Regions from separate parts of the Thalassotalea ponticola genome, predicted to be linked through region 1. Evidence: predicted binding sites of a transcription regulator. Region 1 holds the regulator's gene; each other region holds the start of a gene.

Region 1 (5,792 bases):
ATACGTCACTTACGATACCGTATTCAAACTTGCTACCGGTTGCATAGCTGAGACTTAAGCGCGGAGATAACTCAGAATAGGTTTCTTTTGCCGCAACGTTGTCGCTGTCTTGTTTGAAGTCTAAGCGATCGGCAAAAAAGAATAAATCGCCCCAGCTATGGCCAGACGCGTGTTCAAGGGTAACGGTAACAACATCGTCGTTTTCATTGACGTGGTATTGATTCACGTTGTGTAACAACGATACCGAGTTGTCACTCCAAAACATTTCTGCTGTGGCTTGAGTTGACGTTAAAAAAGCACCTGCCAGTAATGCAGATGAACAGATAGATTTAATGGTGTTCATTAGGATCCCTGATAAATAAAGTTGGCTATACACAGCTCGACGTTATGTAGCCTTACGTGTTGCGATATAGGAGCAGACGGCATTGTCTGCTCCTTTAGATTTTTGAAATGTTATAAGAACATGAATTTAGCGACAAACAGGATGGCTAGAAACCAAACACTGGCACTAATTTCACTAAAGCGACCTGAAAATGCGCGAACTGCCGCGTAGCTAATAAAACCAAGAGCAATACCGTCGGCAATAGAAAAGCTCAAAGGCATAGTTACTAAGATGACCACAACCGGTACCGCATCGAGCAAGTTATCCCAGTTGACATTAACCAAGCTGCCAACCATTAAGACACCAACAAAAAATAGTGCTCCCGCGGTTGCGTAGGCTGGGATCATTCCCGCTAGCGGAGAAAAGAATAGCGCTAATAAAAACAGTACAGCAACCGTAACAGCCGTTAAGCCCGTGCGACCACCGGCTGCAACACCCGATGCACTTTCAACGTAGCTGGTGGTCGTTGAGGTACCTAATAAAGAGCCCGCAACCGTGGCACCTGAGTCAGCAAATAGTGCTTTTTTAAGGCGAGGTAAATTACCGTTTTCATCAAGCAATTTTCCGCGTTGTGCAACCGCTAATAACGTCCCTGAGGTATCAAATAGGTCAACAAATAGAAAAGCGAAAATAACACTGATCATACCTACTTCAAATGCACCAGCAATGTCTAAGGCCATAAATGTTGGAGCGATTGACGGTGGCATTGATACCACACCGTTGTACTGAACATCGCCAAACATAATACCAAGTACGGTGACAACGAGAATTGCTATCATTACTGCACCGTGGACCTTAAGGCTAATTAAAGCAACGATTAAAAACAGACCTAAAATGGCCATCATTGGACCAAAATCAGTGATTTCACCTAAGGTTACAAGTGTGGCAGGGCTAGCGACGATGATGCCTGAATTTTTTAAGGCGATAAGCGCAAGGAACATACCAATACCGGCAGCAATACCAAAACGCAAGGCATGAGGAATTGAGTTAATGACCCATTCACGCACCTTAAACGCACTTAACAAGGTAAATATCACACCTGAAATAAATACGCCACCTAGAGCCACATTCCAGCTATAACCGAGTTCTAATACAACGGTAAAGGTAAAGAACGCATTTAACCCCATGCCTGGTGCAAGAGCGATTGGGTAATTTGCATAGAGGCCCATGATTAAACAGCCAATGGCGGCAGCTAAACACGTTGCGACAAAGACCGCACCTTGGTCCATACCCGTCATTGCCAACATGCTTGGGTTAACAAAAATTATGTAACCCATGGTTAAAAAGGTGGTGAAACCGGCTAAAATTTCTTGCTTTACATTGGTGCCATGCTCGGCAAGTTTGAACAGCTTTTCAAACATCGTTTTTCCTGAACTAAATAGTTATTACGCGCTTTCCTTGACAATGTTGCAGCGAGTTAACGAGTGATTGCCAAGGGTGTATAAAAGATGCGCTATTTTACGAAACTTTGTTACGAAATGTAATAAAAATCACGAAAAATATTAAAATAATGACGATAACGAGCTAGCTTATACAAGCTCGTTTCATGGTATTAACACCGCGTTTAAATGTTGCTGGTTTGCATTTACATTTACATCAGCGCTAATCGAGAAAAGGCGAGTGATAACCTTCGGGTTTAAGTGCTAGTAAATCGCAATTTAATCTATCGATAACGTGTTCGGCGGTATTGCCAATTAACACCGCCGACAGGCCGGTTCGGCCAATTGTGCCCAGAATAACCAGCTCGGCATCAATTTTTTCGGCGACGCTTTCAATGACATCCTCAGGTAAACCCTCTTCAATGTGTAACTTGTGCGCATCGATATGATATTGGCTGGCGTGCTTTTTCATCACCTCTAAGTGGTGATTACGCATGGTTTCGTTGTATTCAGCGGCATCAAATTCAGGTACTTCGATAGCAATATTAACAGGGGTGCCTGGGTAGGAGTTCACTAAGTGCACGTCGGCTTTGATTAACTTGCCAAGATTGAGAGCTTCGTCGGTAATTTTATTGTTTAACGATTGGTGTTCTTGCTCTTCGCTACCGGCGTTGATGGCCGCTAAAATTCGCCCGTTTTCAGGCCAGAGGTGATCTTTGACCAGTAGTAATGGTACCCAGCATTTGCGGATAAGGTGCCAATCTGTTGGGGTAAAGATCACTGATTGTAGGGTAGGGTGTTCATGTGTGCTTTTGATCACGATATCAAACTGATGATCTCGCACCTCAGCTAAAATGGCCTCGAAAGGGCGGTTGTGCCAAATAACTTTGACGTCGATTTGACAGTCAAATTGCTCTGTTAACTCGGATAACCACAAAGTGCGATCGTTGACTACACTGGTGCGCATCGCTTCGCGCTCATCGGCAGAGAGCATGGTTGTCATTTCGTAGGAAAAATCGTATATAACGAGTAGGGCGGTTATATTGGCACCGCTGCGCTTGGCAAGGGTACAGGCTCTATCTAACGCCTTTTGTTGTTGCTCACTAGGGTCGACAACCGCAAGAATGTTTTGATATTTTTCCATAACACGCCTCAAAGTACGATGTATTTAATGATCGCTGTCATCTGTAACACTACGTTTGTTGCTAACGGTATGTTGTGCGTATCGATTACACTATCGATACGCACTCGTTACAGTGTGTAGTGTTAATATTAACTGGTCAATGAGGATGTTACAATAATGTTAAAAAATAACGATGTGATTGGCTTAACTTATCTGTTTGCCATTATCACTGATGAAAACCGGCAAGTTCAAATAAGGCTTGTTTGTCTAAAATGGTGATCAGTTTATTGTCCACTTTGATCAAACCATCTCTTTGAAAACGGGTCATCAACCTGGATATGGTTTCAATGGTCAAACCAATATAATTACCTATTTCGCTGCGCGTCATTGGCAAGTTAAATTCCAGTGAAGACAAGTGGCGATTGCCTAATCGACGCCCGTAATTGGCCAAAAACGTGGCCAGTTTCTCTTCTGCATTTTTGCGGTTTAACAGCAGCAGCATTTCGTTGTTACACTGAATTTCATCGCTCATTAAATTTAACATTTGCGATTTTAGGCGAGGGATTTTATTAGATAGCGTGTCGAGCACTTCGAACGGAATTTCACAAACCATCGACGTTTCAAGTGCTTTGGCAAAGCTCGGATGCTTATTGCTGGCTAGCGCGTCAAAGCCCATCAAATCTCCGGCGAGATGAAAGCCTGTGATCTGCTCTTCTCCTTGCTCAGAAATAATAAATGTTTTAAAGGTGCCGGAGCGAATAGCGTACAGAGTTTGTAGCTGCTCTCCTGCTTCAAAAATTTGGGTGTTTTTTTGAATTGGCTTTTTGCGTTGGATAATATCATCCAACAGGTTTATTTCATTCTCATTTAAGCTAAACGGCAAACAGAGTTCGCTGATACTACAATTTTGGCATTTGATGTTCTGGGCGGAAAAAGCCATATGTTGATTACCCACACAGGTATTAATAACGTTATAAAAAGTAAGGTTACTAAAATATTTGCTTTAGGGCAATATACAAAGAGTAACCGCCATAAATGACCAAGGCGAGTCCGGTGAGCTGCTTAAACAGCGGGGCGCGAATGAGTTTGTCCAACCATTGTACCGAGCAGGCGACAACCAATAATGCAGGTAGTGTTCCCAAACCAAACGCCAGCATAATCAATGCGCCTTGTAGCGCACTGCCTGACGCCAACGACCAGGTAAGTGTTGAATAAACGAGGCCACAGGGTAACCACCCCCATACAGCGCCAAGCATGAGCGCTTGCCACGTTGTCTTAATTGGCAATACGTGTCGTGCAAGCGGTTGAATGTAACGCCAAAGATACTGACCAAGACGCTCGATATGAGTTAACACAAACCATATTCTAGCAACATACAAGCCCAGTAAGATGATAAAAATAGCGGCAATGACTTTTAGCCAAATGACTTGTGCACCCAATGACTTAATGGCAATAGAGCCGGTAAAGCCGGCAATTGCGCCAAGCAAGGTGTACGAAGCGACGCGACCGACATTATAACTAATCACACGCGAAAAGTGCCCAGCTTCACTGTCACTTCGGGTGGTCAACATCGACGAGATACCGCCACACATAGCTAAACAGTGACCGGCACCGGCAATTCCGATTAACAAAGCTGAGAAAAAATCGAGGGTCATGGGTTATTTAGTCTGATCGTTCTGTGCCGCATTATCGGTTGCCTCATCGGCCTTATTCGATTTCTTCTCGTCATCAAATAAAATACTCATACCCTGTTTTTCTAAATCGTCAAATTGCTCTGTTTTTACCGCCCAAAAAAATAGGTAAATGGCAATGGCGGTAAATAAAATAGCAATCGGGATCAGTACGTAAATTACACTCATGTTCAGCTTACCTAGTGCTTATTTAAGCAACCTTAAAGAATTGGTTACGACAATTATCGAGCTAGCCGACATTCCTAATACTGCCATATACGGGGTTATAAAGCCACACACAGCAAGTGGCAGGACGATTGTATTATAGGCAAACGCCCACGCAAAATTTTGCTTGATAATCTGTCCTGTTTGTTTAGAGGTGTTGAGCAAATCAAGGAGGCTGGTTAGTTTATTATTTAACAAAATAACATCGGCACCGCTTTTGGCGATCTCTGTGCCACTGCCCATAGCGATGGCAACATGTGCTTGGGCAAATACTGGCGAGTCATTTACGCCATCGCCTACCACGGCAACGGTTCGGCCCGATTTTTGCTGGCGCTCAATGATCTCTAGCTTATCTTGAGCTGAACAGCTGTGATGTAGCTCGTCTAGCGCCACACCGGTGAAGGCTTCGACTCCAGCTTTATTATCACCGCTGATCATTAAGGTGTAGTTTTGCTTTTGATTTAACGTTTGCAGTACATCATTGCTGTCGTTGCGAATGACATCGCCCAGATATAAGGCTGCAATCAAACGGTTATTAATGGCGACGACGACTTGTGCATCGTCGTCTTCGAAATTATCGGCACCGGTTATCGATTTTATCCAACTTGCTTTGCCTATCGCTATGTCATTGCCATCTTGGTAACCGCGAATACCAGAGCCGGGAACGACGGTAATTTGCTCGACGTTTACGGCAAAATCACGATAGTCAATAAACGCTTTGGCGATCGGGTGCTCAGAGTGACTTTCCATGGCCGCTATTGTGGCAAGTAAGTGGTCCTTGTCGATTGTTTGGTCAAATAGTTTACAATCGACAAGGCTGAACTCACCGCGCGTTAATGTGCCGGTTTTATCAAAGGCAAAACAATCAACACTTGGCATGGTTTCAAGCACATGGCCTGATTTGATCATTATACCGTCTCGGTTGAGGCGAATTGTGCCACAGGTGAGCGCCGTGGGGGTGGCCAGTGATAACGCGCAAGGGCAGGTCGCTACCAGCACCGATAGGGTGATCC
Region 2 (5,792 bases), 1.3 Mb from region 1:
CTCAACCATAAAATTCATGATCTCAGTATCAGAGCGCCCATCGAGTAATAGGTTGTAAACTTGTTCACGCAGGTCTTCGGCGATCGGCGAGTTGGAGTCGGCTAGATTTTGGTTCTGACACTTAGGGCAGCGCAACTCATAGGTTAATTCGGCAAAACGCTTTTCCATAACCTTATCGGGAAATGAATAGGTATCGATTGGACTGGCTTGCAGGTGAAATGCTAACAATAACAAGTACGCTGAACACAGTGACAAAACTAGCTGTTTCATTTATTGGTCCTCTTGCGCCATTTCAGATTCAATTTGATTGATCAACGGCAAAAACTCCCGTTGCCAGACGTTTGCTTCGAGTACTCCCGCAAAGCGTTTGCGAATAATGTTTTTGTGGTCAACAACAAAAGTTTCTGGCGCACCATAAACACCTAAGTCTAGACCCAATTTGCCATCGACATCATAAATCGAAAACTGATACGGGTTTTGGTAATAATCGAGCCATTCAAGTGCCGCTTGACGTTCGTCTTTGTAATTGACGCCATAGACGTTAAAGCGGCTGTCTTTTGACAGTTTTACTAAAAATGGATGTTCGATTTTACACGACGGGCACCAAGTTCCCCATACATTAACCAGTTTAATGCCCGGCTTGAAACTCTCCTGAGTGAGTACTTGCTCACTATCACTAAGCTTTTGCAACGCAAACGTTGGAAAGCTCTTACCCACCAACGCTGACGGCATGTCTTGTGGGTTTAAGCTTAAGCCGCGATAAAAAAGCAAGCCCAGTAACAGAAATACAATCAATGGGATAAGGCGTATTACCAAATTCATTAATTAACCCTCTACTTCAATAGGTTGATTAGTGTTTAAATCCTTGTTGAGTATCGATTTGCGGTCTGTAACTTTGCGACGGCGATAGCGTTTGTCGAGCATCGCAAAGATAGCGCCTAAGCCCATAAAGATCGCCCCCAACCAAATCCATCGAACAAATGGTTTGTAGTGAACGCGCACCGCCCACGCTCCATTGCCGAGCGGATCGCCTAGGGCAACATAGATATCGCGAAATAGACCTGGGTCTATCGCAGCTTCGGTCATCCCCATGGTTTGTACGCGATAGGTGCGACGCTCAGGTTGTAGCAAATCGATCATCTTGTCGCCATCATACAACGCCAGCTGGCCTTGCTCGGCAGAATAGTTCGGCCCTTCCACCAGTTTAACGCCGTTAAATTCAACCTCGTATCCAGCAACGGCAAAGCGACTGCCTGGCGACATTTTGATGTTGCTCTCTGATTCGTAAATGGAAACGATGGTTACACCAATAACAGTGACACCAATACCAATGTGCGCCACAGCCATACCCAGATGAGATAAACTCAAGCGACGCCATTGCCAGCGTCCTTGACCAAGGTAGACTTGGTTTTTCAGGTCTTTACCTGCAACCAAAATCACCCAACTTGCCAAGGTCATGCCAAAAGCAACGAGCGCATTAAACTCGCCACCGTACCAAACAGGGAATGCCAAACCAAAGATCAGCGCAATAATGGACACCCACTTAAGTTGGCGATTGAGCTCTCCTTTCTTCGCTTTTTTCCAGCGGATCAGCGGGCCGATGCCCATAAAGATAAACATAATCGACATAATCGGGATAAACACCGCATTAAAGTACGGAGGTCCAACCGATATCTTGCCCATGTTTAATGCGTCGATTACCAACGGATATAAAGTACCGAGCAAAACGGTTACCGCAGCCGACACTAAAAATACGTTACAGATCAAAATAGCCGTTTCGCGAGAGAACAGCTCAAAGCGCGAAAAGCTCCCGACATTGGTACCGCGAATGGCATACAGCAGCAGTGAGCCCCCCACCGCCAACGCCAATAACATCAAGATAAAACTACCGCGAGTTGGATCTGCTGCAAATGAGTGAACTGAGGTTAGCACCCCTGAGCGGACAAGGAAGGTACCGAGCAAGCTCAAGCTAAAGGTAAATATCGCCAACAGCACGGTCCAATTTCGAAACGCACCGCGTTTTTCGGTTACGGCTAATGAGTGGATTAACGCCGTGCCCACTAACCACGGCATAAATGAGGCATTTTCAACAGGGTCCCAGAACCACCAACCGCCCCAGCCAAGCTCGTAGTACGCCCACCAACTGCCCAGTGCGATGCCGAGCGTTAAAAACATCCACGCAGCCAATGTCCACGGGCGAGACCAGCGCGCCCAAGCGGCATCCATTTTACCGCACATTAATGCGGCGATAGCAAAGGCAAAAGCAACCGAAAAGCCAACGTAGCCCATATACAACATCGGTGGATGAATAATCAGTCCAACGTCTTGAAGTAATGGGTTTAGATCACGCCCTTCCATCGGCGCATTGGGAAGTAAGCGTTCAAATGGATTTGACGTCAATATGGTAAACGCCATAAAGCCAACGGCAACCATGCCCATGATGGCAAGCACGCGCGATACAAATGCTTGGTCAACGTTTTTGGAGAATACCGCCACGGCCATAGTCCACGCAGTTAGGCAGAACACCCAAAGTAACAATGACCCTTCGTGTCCCCCCCATACCGCACTGACTTTAAAATAATAAGGAAGTTGTGAATTTGAATGGCCAGCGACATAGGCAACAGAAAAATCATCAACCACAAAGCAGTAGGCTAAAACCACCAGACTAAGCGCGGTAAAAAAGAACATTGCACTGGTTAGTGGCTTGGCATAGCTAATCAATCGTTGGTTTTGTCCATATACTCCAGCAAGAGGAACAACCGACAAACAAACAGCAAACGCCATCGCAATAATCAATGACAACAGGCCAAGTTCAGGAATCATTAACGTCTCCAATCAAAAGTGTAACTGACACTTCCTACAAAAATCTGGCTAAATACGGACAAAATCGCACCATTATAGCAAGCCGTAATCAGAAAAAAACTAACCTCGATACTAAATCTATTAATAACTTATAACTTACTTTAAATTACATCGATATAACTGCTTGTATTTTGTGCTAAGTCAACAGTTTTTTAGCGATTACCTCTTCTTTTGCTGTCGATAAACAAGTAGAATCGTCGTTAAAATAATCAGCCCTAATTGCCAACATAGCCGAGCAGACCATTGCGCAACGACAAGATACAACTGAGAGCCGATAAGCTTACCTGCATTCGCGAAGATCGAATACTCTTTGACGAATTAAGTTTTCGCCTCGACAGTGGCGACATCCTGCAAGTGGAAGGAGCCAATGGCACCGGCAAAACCAGCCTTTTGCGCATTCTTGCAGGCTTGTCTCAGCCGTACAGTGGCCGTGTCTTCTACAACGACAAAAACATTCACCGTTACAATGAAGAATATAACGAAGATTTACTGTTTTTGGGTCACTTACCGGGCATCAAAGGCGAATTGACCAGTGAAGAAAACTTGCGTTTTTACCTGAGCTTACACGGCCTTGACGCCAACAACGCCGAAGCAACCTTGGAGCAGGTTAATCTCTATGGCTTTGAAGATGCCAAAGCCGGACATTTAAGTGCAGGCCAACATCGGCGCATTGCACTGGCTCGACTGTGGCAAACTAAAGCGCGCATCTGGATCTTAGACGAGCCGTTTACCGCCATTGATAAAGAGGGGGTTAAACAACTCGAAGCGCTGATGCTACAACACGCTCAAAATGGTGGCTGTATTGTGTTAACGACACACCAAGACTTGAGTTTCAGTCGCGATAAGTTTCGCAAAATAACGCTCGAATACAACGACTACGGAGTTTCGTGATGTCAATGTCTTATCGTACTAGTTTTTTGCTTATTTTACGCCGCGATTTAACCATCGCTCTTCGTCATCGCGATGACATCATCAATCCATTGCTGTTTTTTGTCATTGTCTGTTCGTTGTTTCCGTTGGGCATTGGACCGGCGAGCAACACCTTAATGAAAATTGCACCTGGCATCATTTGGGTGGCCGCATTACTGGCAACGCTGCTGTCACTAGAAAGGTTATTTAAACACGACTATCAAGACGGTGCGTTGGAGCAAATGTTGCTAAGTCCATGCCCTAACTTTATTTTAGTGCTAGCAAAAATTACTGCCCACTGGCTGATTACTGGGTTGCCGTTAATCGTTATTTCGCCTTTGCTGGGGGTGCTGCTGAATTTGCACGAGCACAGTTATAACGCCTTGATATTGACCCTTTTATTAGGCACGCCCGTATTGAGTTTATTAGGCGCAATTGGCGTCGCATTAACCGTTGGTTTAAAAAAAGGCGGCGTGCTATTGAGTTTGTTGGTACTGCCGTTGTACATTCCTGTGCTGATTTTTGCGACCAGCGCCATTGATGCGGCCAGTATGAATTTGCCATATAATGGCCAATTAGCCATAATTGCCGCCCTGTTTTTTGGTTCGTTAACATTAGCACCTTTTGCTGTAAGTGCAGCCCTAAAAGTGAGTACAAATTAGTATGTGGAAATGGTTACACCCCCTTGCTAACCCACAAACCAGCTACCATTTATGTGGTAAGCTCATTCCTTGGTTTTGCGCCTTGACCTTTATTCTCTTAGGTATAGGCATGGCCTTGGGATTGGTCTTTTCTCCTGCCGATTATCAACAGGGCGAAAGCGTTCGCATTTTTTACGTTCACGTACCTGCGGCGCTATTATCAATGGGGCTTTATTTAGGTATGGCTATCGCCGCTTTGTGTGGTTTGGTCTGGCAGTATCGCCTAGCACAAGCTTCGATAGCCGCACTGGCCCCTATCGGCGCTGTATTTACCGCCATAGCCCTATTCACCGGAGCTGCTTGGGGTAAACCTATGTGGGGCACTTGGTGGGTATGGGATGCTCGATTGACGTCAGAGCTCATCCTGTTGTTCTTGTATTTTGGGGTGATTGCCCTGTACAACGCTTTTGATGACAAATCACTCGGTGGCAAAGCAGCAAGCGTTCTAGCGTTAGTTGGGGTTGTTAACTTGCCAATCATTCACTACTCAGTAGAATGGTGGAATACTTTACACCAGGGGGCTACCGTGTCTAAGTTTGCCAAGCCATCCATGTCAATGGATATGTATATTCCGTTTGTGGTGTGCTTTTTTGGCTTTGCCTTTTTAGCAGCAACCCTGTTTTGTATTCGCTTTCGCGCCCAAATAATCGCCAGTAATGCAATGCGCCCTTGGGTAAAAGAACTCGCCATGAGCGCGAAATAGGAGTAGGCCAATGGCATTTGATAGTTTATCGGATTTTTTCAACATGGGTGGGTATGCCTTCTATGTCTGGTTGTCGTATGCATTTGCCGCGGTGGCATTAATCGCTTTAACCTTTGACAGCCTCAATATGAAAAAAGCCCTTTTTAATAAAATTAAACAAAGAGCAAAACGCGAAGCCAAACTAAAGCATGCGGCTGAGCGTCGTAAACAAGGTATATAACATGAATCCTCGTCGTAAAAAACGCTTAACGGTCGTTACTTCAATTGTTACTGGTGTAGCCGTTGTCATTGGCTTGTCCTTATATGCGCTAAGCACCAATATTGATTTGTTCTATACGCCATCGGAAATTGTCCACGGCAAGGAGGATACCGGTGAAAAACCGGTCGTTGGTCAGCGAATTCGAGTTGGTGGTTTAGTTGTCGCAGGCAGTGTTGATCGCGATCAGGAAAGCTTGAATGTCAGCTTTAATTTAATAGATACCGGTCCAATGATCACGGTAAAATACGACGGTATATTACCCGACTTGTTTCGCGAAGGACAAGGCATTGTCGCGCAGGGTATCTTAGTATCACCCACCGTGTTAGAGGCGAGTGAAGTATTAGCTAAACACGACGAA
Region 3 (5,792 bases), 590 kb from region 1:
AACGGATTTTGTTTGTTATCGCCATAGTTGATATCGCCGATAATAGGGTGTCTCAAATGGGCGAGATGACGGCGAATTTGATGACGCCTACCGGTATGAGGCACAAGCGCGACTAAGGAGTAACGAATCGTTGGATACTTACCTAATGCAATGGGCAACGTCGCCGTTGCTAAACGTGTAAAATCGGTAACGGCCTGTTTGGCAAGGGTGTTATCTGAGGCGTACTTGTCACCAATTTTATCTAATTTTTCTTTGAGCGGATGTTCCACACGACCATGCTCTGGCAAGTGACCGCGACAGATTGCCAAATAGCGCTTGGCAATCGTTTTATCAGTGAACATTTGCCCCATAATTCGCGCTGTTTGTTGATCAAAGGCAAACAACAACACACCAGAGGTTGGCCTGTCTAACCGATGCAACGGATACACGTACTTCCCCACCATGTCGCGGACCAATTGTAAGGCGAAGTATTTTTGATCGCGATCGAGATAAGAGCGATGCACAAACAAGCCACTTGGTTTGTTCACTGCAATCAAATATTCATCTTGATAAAGAATATATAATTCAGGTTTTTCTGCGTCTTCGGGACAACTTACAGCATCAGTTCCTCGACTGAACTCCAATTCGCTGTTTTGTCCATTATTATCAACACTCATTTACGGCTTTGACTGTTCATTGGCTAGGGCATTTATTATAATGCGTCGATTGGTAAATTAACACCGCAAACTCGATTAAACACGAAGGCTTGTATGACTGACTCTACCCCCGAAAACAAAGACACCATAGATACGATTTCCGAGTTGCTAAAACTGAGTAACGCACAATATCGGGTATATGACATCGGTCGCAAAGTAACCAAAATAAGTAAGCAAGAGTTCAACAATATTGAACAGGCGATGCAGCCGTACCCGTATCCAATTAGCGGACATGCGATGTTTGCCTTGGTGTTCTGGCAACAGTCGCCAACAGCGCCGTATATTTGGTTTGTTAAGCTGCCACTTGATGAACGAGGCTTGTTAAATCAAGCAGCTCGCAACCATTACTTAGCTATTATTATTGAAGCCTTAGGCGGCGACTTAAGCCAAGACCCAAGTGAAAAACAAGAAGAGTTGCTTAAGGCAAACCCCTATAACTTCACCCCAAGTCAATACAAGCTGGCCTCACTAAATGCGTTAGTAAAACGCGATCTCAAGCAACCGAGTTCACAGTATTACGAGCAATGTCAATGGTATTTGTCGGGCGATCAAGGCTGGGATGCGTGGCAAAGTGTGGCCGTACAAGGATTGTGTGACTTTGCAGCGCGCATTGATGATGGCAATAACAGCCAAACATTAAGTACCGCGCTAGCGCATTTACCACCACAGGTATTATCGCCACTGTGTTCAGCACTTGAAAATCAGCGCCTGCCATTTGCGCTGTTACAGCGCATTGTCTCCCTTGCAGAACAACAGTTAACAGCGATAGCAGCGGCAAAAGACGGTGAGCCTGGCGCCTATCAACGCTTAGGCGATTTACTGCGCGCGGTCAGCCAACACGCGGATCATCCCCATGTTGTAGCATTGGCTGATCAGGTGTTGATGAGTAATTGTGTCAAAGACTTAAACACATTATTGCTCTTCACCGCCAAAGCGTGGCCTCTATTGGCAGATGAGCAACGCTTGTTGACCTATTTAGAAGCCGTTTGTGCACATCACACACAAGCGGTGTTTAATGCGGTGTTTCAAGATTTGGTTGCTATCCCGTTAACGCGTATACACGTATTACAGTGTTTGCGTTCACCACAGCGCAGCGATGAGTTAATTAACGCCATTGGCGCTCTGTTAGCACCGGCGCAAAAAACACAATAATTCGATACATGACGCCAAATAAGCTTCACGCGAGGCATTTATTATGCCCGTGTGATGTTGCGGTACACCAATTGCCTAATGGCAATAGACAATAGTCAAGGTTGCGGCCTTGTGGTAATGTGCTCTAACAACCAATCACTTATAAAAATTTTTACACCATGGTATTAGCTGACATATATGTTCTTATCGGTTTGGGCTTGCTCATTTGGTATATTTGGAGTATTCGAGAGCTCGCTGAAATTGCCCGTAAATTGTGTCAGCGCTATTGCGATAAAAACGAGTTGCAATTAATCAGTATCGCCCGTCAAAAAAGTCGCCTCGCATTTAGTAAACGTCGCGGTGTGTACCTGGATATAACCTACCAATTCGAATTTAGCGGTGATGGCACCAGTGCCTATTGTGGTACGTTAACGATGCACGGCAAAACGTGTATCGACATTTCACTACCGCCATATAAAGTCTAACGATTGATAAACCTGTCCATCCCCAGAGGTTTACTCAGCTTATCTGGGGTTAACTCGCTTTAACTCTGAGCCAACCAATAAACCCTCATCGGTGTTGCGTTAATTTGATGTTAATCAACATGTGTTCAGTAAAATATTGGCAAGCTATACTCATAAAAAACAATGAGGAAATAGCATGGGTCAGAACGTTCCAAACATCTCGTTTAGCGACAGTGATTACGACGAGTTTCAGCAAACGTTATATCAGCAACTGGATCAATTAAAAGCGATCTTGTCATCGGCTGAGTTCGGTCAACAAACTCACAAAATAGGTGCTGAGCTTGAACTTTACTTGATCGATAAAGATGCCAACATGAGTGCCAGCAATCAACAAGTGCTCAAGGCGGTTGACGATGCCCAATTTCAATACGAATTAAATCAATACAACGTCGAGATAAATCTGAGTGCCTTCGCCATTGATGATCAGCCACTGCACAAGTTAAAGGGCGAACTGCAACAGAAGTTAACCGCACTTGCTGATGCCGCTAAACCACTCGGTGTTGAAGCCTTGCCGATTGGTATTTTACCGACCTTAAATCACAACAACCTCAGTGCCGATTTGATGACACCACTCGGTCGTTATCACTGCCTTTCTCGTCAGTTGATAAACCAGCGCGGCAGTGACTTCCACATTAAAATAAATGGCAAAGACCCACTCGACATGCACTTGTCGAATATTTGTGCTGAGGGAGCCAATACATCGCTACAAATTCATTTAATGACCGATAAACAGCGATTTTGTCGGGTGTTTAACGCCGCCCAGCTAACCCTCCCTTTGGTTACCGCGATTAGCGCAAATTCGCCGATTTTTCTCGGTAACCAACTTTGGGATGAAACCCGCGTGGCCTTGTTCAAACAATCGATTGACGTGCGCCACAACAAGCCGCTGATCCCCAACAAGCCAGCACGTGTGAGTTACGGCTACGGCTGGTTGCGTCACAGTGTGTGGGAGTTATTTGCCGAGTCGGTTGCCCTATACCCCCCTATTATTCCGCTTCGCGATCACGCTGACACTAGCTCATCAGAGCAACTACCTAAACTCAGTGAACTGTGTTTGCACATGGGGACGCTATGGCCGTGGCATCGCCCAGTCTATGATCACCACGGCAACGGTCATATGCGCATTGAATTCAGAGCCATTGCCTCTGGGCCAAGTGTTGACGACATGATAGCAAATGCCGCCTTTGCCATTGGCCTAGCCGAGGGTATTGCTGATGAGGTCGATGAAATCATTAGTGTACTGCCGTTTAAATACGCCGAATACAATTTTTATCGAGCTGCGCAATACGGCTTAGATGCGCAAATTCTTTGGCCGTTAGAGCAAAAATATCAACCTCAAATGGTCGCTATTACTGATGTGATCACCAAACTATTACCCATCGCTAGACGCGGACTGCGCCAAATTGGCATTTCCGAGCAGGAAATCAATGAATTTTTGGGGATAATCGAGCTGCGCTTAGAGATCGGTTTAACCGGTGCTAGATGGCAACGACATACACTTGATCACTTTTTAAAGACACAAACCAAAAGCGAAGCTCTGCAATCAACTGTCAAAGCCTATCAACACAACTATCAAAGTGGTAAACACCTTTGCCAGTGGGAGCGTCCATGGCAGTAGATTTTAGTGATGTTTGCTTTCTCAAAGACCCCGGCTTTGACAGTTTAAAATCCGATTACGAGCAGTTTTTATTGAGCTTGTACGCGCCAACGGTCATAGATATATCGGGTCGAGATCAAAGTCGCACTCGGGTTGTCACCACCTTGATTCACGGCAATGAGCCTTCAGGGCTTATTGCCATGCACCGCTACTTAACTCAACTTCACGCCGACCAACGACCAATAACCAATTTGCGCTTTATCATTTGCAGTATTGAGGCGGCGTCAGCTTCGCCGAGGTTTAGTCATCGCTACTTACCCGATGGCCTCGATTTAAACCGTTGTTTTGGCTATCACAAGCAACCAGCAGGCTATTATTTGCGCGCTCGGCAAATCGAGCACATTATCGAACAAGCGCGTCCGGAAGTGGTGGTAGACTTACACAACACCTCTGGTTACAGCCCAGCATTTGCCGTGTCGGTGATGAAAAACGAAATGGCGTTGTCGTTAGCCGCTGTGTTTTGCCGTGCTTTGGTGTTATCTCACATTCGCCTAGGGGCTTTGATGGAGCAAGATTTTGGCTGTGAAGCCATTACCATAGAATGCGGTGGAAATACAGATAGCCAAGCACACGAAGTGGCTTATCTCGGGTTAGTCAAACTGGCCACATTGGATGATCTCAGTGCACAGCATATCAACCAAACCGTAACCACTTACCTCAACCCATTGCGCCTGCAATTGGCTGATCGCACTGCACTGCACTTTGCCAAGCAAGATTTCGGTTTAGCAGGAGTGACCTTATGTGACAATATTGAGCAGTATAATTTTGGTCAAATCTACCCCGAGCAAATGTTGGGCTGGGTCGATACTCACGGTTTAAACAATCTGCAGCTACTTGATGCCAGTGGCGTTAATGTGGTTAACGATTACTTTCAATTAAGAGGTAATCAACTGGTTCCAAAACAAGCCATACATGTTTTTATGGCAACAAAAAACAGTCAAATAGCCAAAAGCGATTGCCTGTTTTATCTGGTCAGCCACAAAAATCAGCTGACATAAGGCGAGTGTGAAGCATTGAGCAGTGCCAAGGCTAATACCAATGGCAAACTATTTGCCACCAGCACATTGATCAGCAGCGCGGTGTGTAAATGAGCAGAGTTTTTACCCCGCATTGAGCGCCTTACAAAATCTAAACAAACAAAGTGTAAAAACAACGGTGCCAATGCCCACAAGGCCGCCTTGGGCAGTACCAGGGCGTAATAACCAATACACAAGCTGGCCATCGCCATTAACATTAAGACACTATAGGATACTAAGGTCGCTGACACGCCATAGGCGATGACAAAGTGGTTGCGGCCAAACTGCTTGTCTACCACACGGTCAGGAATTTGATTGAGCAGCAACAAGTTTGAGGTCACCACTGCGGTGACTAGCATCGCTATCATCGCCGCCTCAGTTAGCTGTTTACTCAGCAACCAAAATGACGCACCGACAATCAGGCCACCAAAGCCTATGCCCGGTGCCAGTAAACAAGCCACAGGCCAGCGATTGATATACGGAGTATAGGTAATAATAATCACCAGTCCAAGCGCACCGACAAGTGCTAAGCCAGGGCCGCTAAGCCAGACAAAATAGACGCCGATCAGCGCCACCAGCAGCAAGCAACAATAAGCGACTAGCACCACATTTTTGGCAGCTTCGGGTTGTGCCGGTAAGGCGCCGCTACCACCACTAAACGGGGTGCGCTGAGTGTGTAAGTCAAGGCCAGATTGAAAGTCTTGATATTCGTTTAACGCATTAACCCCGATGTGCGCCGCTATCGCCGCCAAGCACACCAGGGCAAAAT
Region 4 (5,792 bases), 1.4 Mb from region 1:
GCAGCTGGCGAGAGGGTACAGTGCGCAGATAAAAAATGCGCTCATTTTCAAACTCAGTAATAATCGCCCTGACCGATGACGCAATAATCGCATTAGCGACTTGCGCCTCGGTTTTAATCGTGGCGCTAATTACGCCAAACGATGCTCGAGTTTGTCGGCAAACTGTTGCAAATCAGGGTATGCTTGTTGGTCGAGTAAGCCCGCAATCTGCTGTAGCTTTTCTGCCAGTTGGCGTTCGCTTGCTGCACAGATATTAATATGACCCATCTTACGACCAGCGCGCTTTTGCTTGTTATACCAATGCATAGCGACACCAGGAATGGCAAGAACTTGTTCAGGGACGCTATCTTCACCCAAAATATTTACCATTGCGGTTGGTCTGATTAGTTCAGTATTACCCAGAGGTAAACCAACGATTGCGCGAAGGTGGTTTTCAAATTGACAGCAGTCAGTTCCCTGTTGAGTCCAATGTCCTGAATTGTGCACTCGCGGTGCAATCTCATTGACCAATAGCTGCTGTCCAACTTGGAAAAATTCGATCGCTAAAACACCGACGTAATCAAGTTTTTCCGTCAGCTTGGTGAACACCTCTAACGCTTGTTGCTGCAAAGACGGATCGACGTTTACGGCAATAGATACACTTAATACGCCATTGGTGTGATGATTTTCGGTGATCGGGTAAACCGCTATTTCACCGGTTCGGCTGCGGGCGCCGACGATCGATATTTCTCGGTCAAAAGGTACCATCTGCTCAGCAACAATACCTTGTTTTACCGAGGTGTTCGCCTGTTCAACAAACTGCTGCATGTCTTGCCAAATAGCATCAGCTTGAGCGATGTCTTTTAGTCGCCATTGACCTTTGCCGTCATAGCCTTCAAGTGCGCTCTTAAAAATGATTGGTAGCGCTAAGGTGTTAAGCGCATTATCAAAGTCATCGCGACTTTCAATAATAACGTGTTTTGCATTAGCAACTTTGCATGATTCGAGTAGAGCTTTCTCTAAGCGACGGTCACCACCAATTTTGATCGCTTCACTGCTCGGTAATAACTTACCTGATGCTTCACACTTGGCCAATACATCGTGGCTAATGTGTTCAAATTCAGCGGTGATCACATCACAAGCGTCTATACCAGTTTGCAAGTCGCCATAAGAATGCTCGTTCGCTAAGGGGTGTACCACTTGATCGGTGCGCACATCAAACGCTTTGATGTTTAAATTTAGTGGCGTGCCAGCTAAGTCCATCATGCGTGCGAGTTGGCCGGCGCCTAGTACCAATACATTTTTCATCGTAACTTATTCTGCTGGATTTGGATTGTCTAAAATCGTTTGTGTTTGTTCTGCGCGAAACGCTTCAACATTGGCCATGATACTCTGATCGTGTGTCGCTAAGATTTGTGCTGCTAACAAGCCGGCATTAGCAGCACCAGCGGTGCCAATTGCCAACGTTCCAACAGCGATACCTTTTGGCATTTGTACAATTGACAGCAACGAATCTTGACCGCTTAAGGCTTTCGACTGCACAGGCACGCCAAGTACTGGCAAACTGGTAAATGCGGCAGCCATGCCTGGTAGGTGCGCAGCGCCACCAGCACCCGCGATAATCACTTTAAGACCGCGATCTTTTGCTGATTCTGCGTATTCAGCCAGCAAGTGTGGTGTTCTATGAGCAGAAACTACTTTGGTTTCATATGGTACTTTTAGTAGGTCCAGCATTTCTGCTGCATGTTGCATTGTTGGCCAATCAGATTTTGACCCCATGATGATTCCAACAGTCATCGTATTACACCTTATGTTTTTGTCGTTAAGGGCTGAAAAATAAAGGGCGCATTATACCCTCGTTTACACAAATACCCAAATATTGACTACTTTTTTTACACTTATCCGCTAGACGCAGATAAAACACTGTTTTATGACTAATGCGATGCTTACCTAAAGCCGTTATAATATGCGCATTTACAGAGCTGATTAATAACCTCATGAACAAACACGTTATGGCTTTTAGCACAGCGGTACAAGCATTTGAGCAAGGTGGAATTATCGCGTATCCTACCGAAGCCGTTTTTGGTTTAGGGTGTGATCCTGACAACACTGAGGCAATAGAGCGGTTGCTGGCAATAAAGCAAAGACCTATCGAAAAAGGGCTTATTTTACTCGCCGCGAACTATTCGCAGTTGTTACCTTATGTTGACGACAATAAGATACCGCAAGATAAACGCTTTGCGGTATTGTCGCGTTGGCCTGACGGCGTAACGCAAGTTATGCCAGCGAATAGCCAAATCAGTAAGCATTTATCTGGACAGTTTGAGACCATCGCTGTTCGCGTAACCAGCCAACCCGATGTTGTTGCTTTGTGCAATGCAACGGGAAAGCCTATTGTGTCTACCAGTTGTAACGTCTCAGGACAAGAGCCAGCGCAAACCTGGCAACAAGCAGAGCAATGCCTCGGTGATAAAATAGACTTTATAATCAAGGGCAAAACCATGGGCTTTCACAAGCCATCAACTATTATAGAAGCGCTCAGCGGAGAAGTATTAAGATCATGAATCAAGTAAACATCGACACCGTTATTAATTATTTAAAGTCGTTGCAAGATCGCATTTGTGATGCGTTAGAGCAGGCCGATGGTACGGCGAAGTTTGTTGAAGATAGTTGGCAAAGAGAAGAAGGCGGTGGCGGTCGAACGCGCGTGCTAACCAACGGAGCGATGATTGAGCAAGGCGGAGTGAATTTTTCCCTTGTCAGTGGTAATCAATTACCTCCGTCGGCTACGGCTCATCGTCCTGAATTAGCGGGTCGTCGTTGGCAGGCTTGTGGCGTGTCGTTGGTTATTCATCCCAAAAACCCATTTGTTCCTACATCACACGCCAATGTTCGCTTCTTTATTGCTGAGAAAGAAGGGGAAGACCCTGTATGGTGGTTTGGCGGCGGATTTGACTTGACCCCGTTTTATCCATTTAAAGACGATGTTATTCATTGGCATCAGACTGCTGCCGACTTGTGTGCGCCATTTGGCGATTCGGTTTATGATCAACACAAAAAGTGGTGCGATGAGTATTTCTTTCTCAAACACCGCAACGAAACCAGAGGTGTTGGCGGTTTGTTCTTTGACGATTTAAACTGCTGGGACTTTGATACCTGCTTTAATTATATAAAGGCGGTAGGTGAAGGCTATTTAGATGCGTATTTACCTATCATCGACAAGCGCAAAGACACCGCATACGGTGAGCGCGAACGTCAATTTCAATTGTATCGCCGAGGCCGCTATGTCGAGTTTAACTTAGTCTTTGACCGCGGTACCTTATTTGGTTTGCAGTCGGGAGGTCGCACCGAGTCGATTTTAATGTCGATGCCACCGTTGGCTCGCTGGGAGTACAATTTCCAGCCTCAGCCCGATAGTAAAGAAGCACAACTTTATCAACACTATTTAACACCACAAAACTGGTTGAACCGCTAGCATCAAGGGCGGTGATACATGTCATATCAACTATCACCGCCGCTTATTTACATGTTTTTTGAATGGTTCTCAGTTAATCGTAACTACTTAAGCGATAATGCTTAATCTTTTATCTCAAGCGAAATTAGCGCACATCTTTGCTTGATGTTTCTCCCCCTAAAGCGTTTAAAAATAACGCATGCAGCCTGTTGTTACTATACTTAACCTAGCTTTCGTTGGGCGTTATCCGTTTTAACTCAGTCGTTGAGGTATCCTTACGAGGGCTCACTTATGTTGTAGTACACGCGCAGTTAGCTGTGCGTTAGCAATAAAAACTTCATTTAAAACGAATTATCAACAGTGAGTTGTTAAAGTTTGTTTTAAATCAAATAAACGAAAAGGCAACAGGGATACACTTTGCCACAGTTTATTACAGAATATAAAGGTGAAGATCATGAAAATGAAACTACTAGGTTTAGCGATCGCGTCTCTACTGGCAAGCACTGCGGCAACAGCAGCCTCATATCAAGCAGGTGACTTTGTGGTTCGTGGAGGTGCAACCATAGTTGACCCTGACAATAATAACGAAACAGTCAACGTACCAGCACTTGGTGGAGATACACCGTTATCAGTTTCCGTTGAGGACAATACTCAATTAGGTTTGAACTTTGTCTACTTCTATTCAAGTAATTGGGCGGTCGAACTCTTGGCTGCAACACCGTTTAAACACGACATCATTCTTCACGACCCTCAAGGTATTGCCGCGGGTGTGTTTGAAATTGAAGGTTTAGATGTTAATGGCGCTACATTGGCTGAAGTGACTCACTTACCACCAACGTTAAGTGCGCTTTATTACTTTAATACTGGTACAAACTTTATGCCGTACGTTGGTGCAGGTATTAACTACACTGTCTTTTTTGACGAAGAATTTGAATCAGCACCGCAATCACTTGGCTTTAATGACTTAGATCTAGATGGCTCATGGGGTATCGCTTTGCAAGTTGGTGCGGACTATCAGTTAGGTAATAATTGGCATATCAATGCATCGGCGCGTTATATTGATATTAATACCGAAGCAAACTTTATGATAGGTGATGAGATCACTGGCTCTGCCGACGTCGATATCGATCCGATGGTTTACTCAATTATGCTAGGTTATAAATTTTAATTAGCCGTTCGTATATTACAGTCAGATAAAGCGGTTACAGTATCGTACTGTCGCCGCTTTATTTTATCACGCCAATTGATTACTCTAGAGGGACGTCTCTCTACCATCACCCCTCACCATACAATGGACAGATACTTAGTTATTGGTAACCCGATTGCCCAATCTAAATCGCCGACAATTCATTCATTGTTTGCCGACCAAGTTAACCAACAAATTTGTTACCAACGTTTGTTAAGTAATAGCGATACATTTGAACGCGATATCAGAACATTTATTACCTCAGGTGGTAAAGGGGCCAACATTACTGCCCCGTTTAAACAGCAAGCTTTGGCAATATGTGATGATGTATCCGCGGATGCAAAAGCGGCTGGCGCGGTAAACACATTGTCATTTGTGGACGGTAAGATATATGGTGACAATACCGATGGACGCGGCCTAGTTAGTGACTTACTAAACCATAACGTCACTCTGTCCGGTGCACGCATACTGGTATTGGGAGCTGGAGGTGCCTGCCGAGGTGTGATTTTACCGTTATTGGCTCATCAGCCTGAGTGCTTAGTAATAGCAAATAGAACGTTGAGCAAGGCGCAACAGCTCGTTGAACATTTTGCCAATGAGAAACTGATGGCCATTGATTATAATACAACAAGACAATATCAATTTGATCTGATTATCAATGCGACATCAGCTAGCTTGACATCAAGCTTACCAGCAATACCTTGTGCCGTTGTTAACGACAGCATTTGTTATGATATGGTTTACGGTGCTGAACCAACGGCCTTTCTAAGCTGGTGCACACAGAATGGAGCAAAGCAAACCATCGATGGCTTAGGTATGCTTGTTGGTCAAGCTGCCGAGAGTTTTTGTATTTGGCGCGGTGTTAAACCTAACAGCACACCGGTTATCAATAAATTACGACGAGAGTTTCAAGGTGAAGCATGAATCAAGCAATTTTGTTTAATGACGATATTCACTACTTGGCAGAACATCAGTGTTGGTGCTTTACCGGCATCCTTAGTGGTGCTCGCATCACGGTTTACATTAATGCGCCAAAAACAATATTGACGAAACAACTCATACTGGATTTTGAGGCATTAGTCGAAGAGTACTTAGAGGAAGAGGAGCCAGATGAGCATAATAACATCTGGCTGAACGCTTAACTTATCCGTCTTGTTGCGCTAAATACTCATC

The links. The regulator FNR, encoded in region 1, switches genes on or off when oxygen is low (the NO sensors DNR and NnrR bind a similar motif). The targets are predictions, from matches to a motif close to TTGATCTAGATCAA.
Region 2: ccmA (cytochrome c biogenesis heme-transporting ATPase CcmA) is a predicted target of FNR. The motif match lies at 2,994-3,007, and genes of this name have one in related genera.
Region 3: ACAY30_RS05580 (glutamate-cysteine ligase family protein) is a predicted target of FNR. The motif match lies at 2,416-2,429, and genes of this name have one in related genera.
Region 4: ACAY30_RS14630 (OmpW family protein) is a predicted target of FNR. The motif match lies at 3,809-3,822, and genes of this name have one in related genera.

Annotation. Positions count from the first base shown of each region.
Region 1 covers NZ_CP166871.1:1,879,881-1,885,672, reverse strand. Annotated here, with positions in the region: gene ACAY30_RS08115 (outer membrane protein OmpK) at 1-343, opposite strand, end outside; gene ACAY30_RS08110 (NCS2 family permease) at 454-1,743, opposite strand; gene uspE (universal stress protein UspE) at 1,985-2,905, opposite strand; gene fnr (fumarate/nitrate reduction transcriptional regulator Fnr) at 3,111-3,824, opposite strand; gene ACAY30_RS08095 (sulfite exporter TauE/SafE family protein) at 3,874-4,539, opposite strand; gene ccoS (cbb3-type cytochrome oxidase assembly protein CcoS) at 4,543-4,743, opposite strand; gene ACAY30_RS08085 (heavy metal translocating P-type ATPase) at 4,762-5,792, opposite strand, start outside.
Region 2 covers NZ_CP166871.1:568,469-574,260, reverse strand. Annotated here, with positions in the region: gene ACAY30_RS02585 (cytochrome c-type biogenesis protein) at 1-270, opposite strand, end outside; gene ACAY30_RS02580 (DsbE family thiol:disulfide interchange protein) at 271-822, opposite strand; gene ACAY30_RS02575 (heme lyase CcmF/NrfE family subunit) at 826-2,823, opposite strand; gene ccmA (cytochrome c biogenesis heme-transporting ATPase CcmA) at 3,106-3,753, shown strand; gene ccmB (heme exporter protein CcmB) at 3,759-4,433, shown strand; gene ACAY30_RS02560 (heme ABC transporter permease) at 4,435-5,175, shown strand; gene ccmD (heme exporter protein CcmD) at 5,186-5,395, shown strand; gene ccmE (cytochrome c maturation protein CcmE) at 5,397-5,792, shown strand, end outside.
Region 3 covers NZ_CP166871.1:1,293,815-1,299,606, reverse strand. Annotated here, with positions in the region: gene truC (tRNA pseudouridine(65) synthase TruC) at 1-656, opposite strand, end outside; gene ACAY30_RS05590 (DUF3549 family protein) at 750-1,847, shown strand; gene ACAY30_RS05585 (DUF3301 domain-containing protein) at 2,006-2,311, shown strand; gene ACAY30_RS05580 (glutamate-cysteine ligase family protein) at 2,487-3,968, shown strand; gene ACAY30_RS05575 (succinylglutamate desuccinylase/aspartoacylase family protein) at 3,959-5,005, shown strand; gene ACAY30_RS05570 (prenyltransferase) at 4,993-5,792, opposite strand, start outside.
Region 4 covers NZ_CP166871.1:3,319,731-3,325,522, reverse strand. Annotated here, with positions in the region: gene ACAY30_RS14655 (type I DNA topoisomerase) at 1-60, shown strand, start outside; gene ACAY30_RS14650 (5-(carboxyamino)imidazole ribonucleotide synthase) at 130-1,287, opposite strand; gene purE (5-(carboxyamino)imidazole ribonucleotide mutase) at 1,294-1,776, opposite strand; gene ACAY30_RS14640 (L-threonylcarbamoyladenylate synthase) at 1,977-2,543, shown strand; gene hemF (oxygen-dependent coproporphyrinogen oxidase) at 2,540-3,454, shown strand; gene ACAY30_RS14630 (OmpW family protein) at 3,888-4,601, shown strand; gene aroE (shikimate dehydrogenase) at 4,725-5,543, shown strand; gene ACAY30_RS14620 (hypothetical protein) at 5,540-5,761, shown strand; gene ACAY30_RS14615 (gamma carbonic anhydrase family protein) at 5,763-5,792, opposite strand, start outside.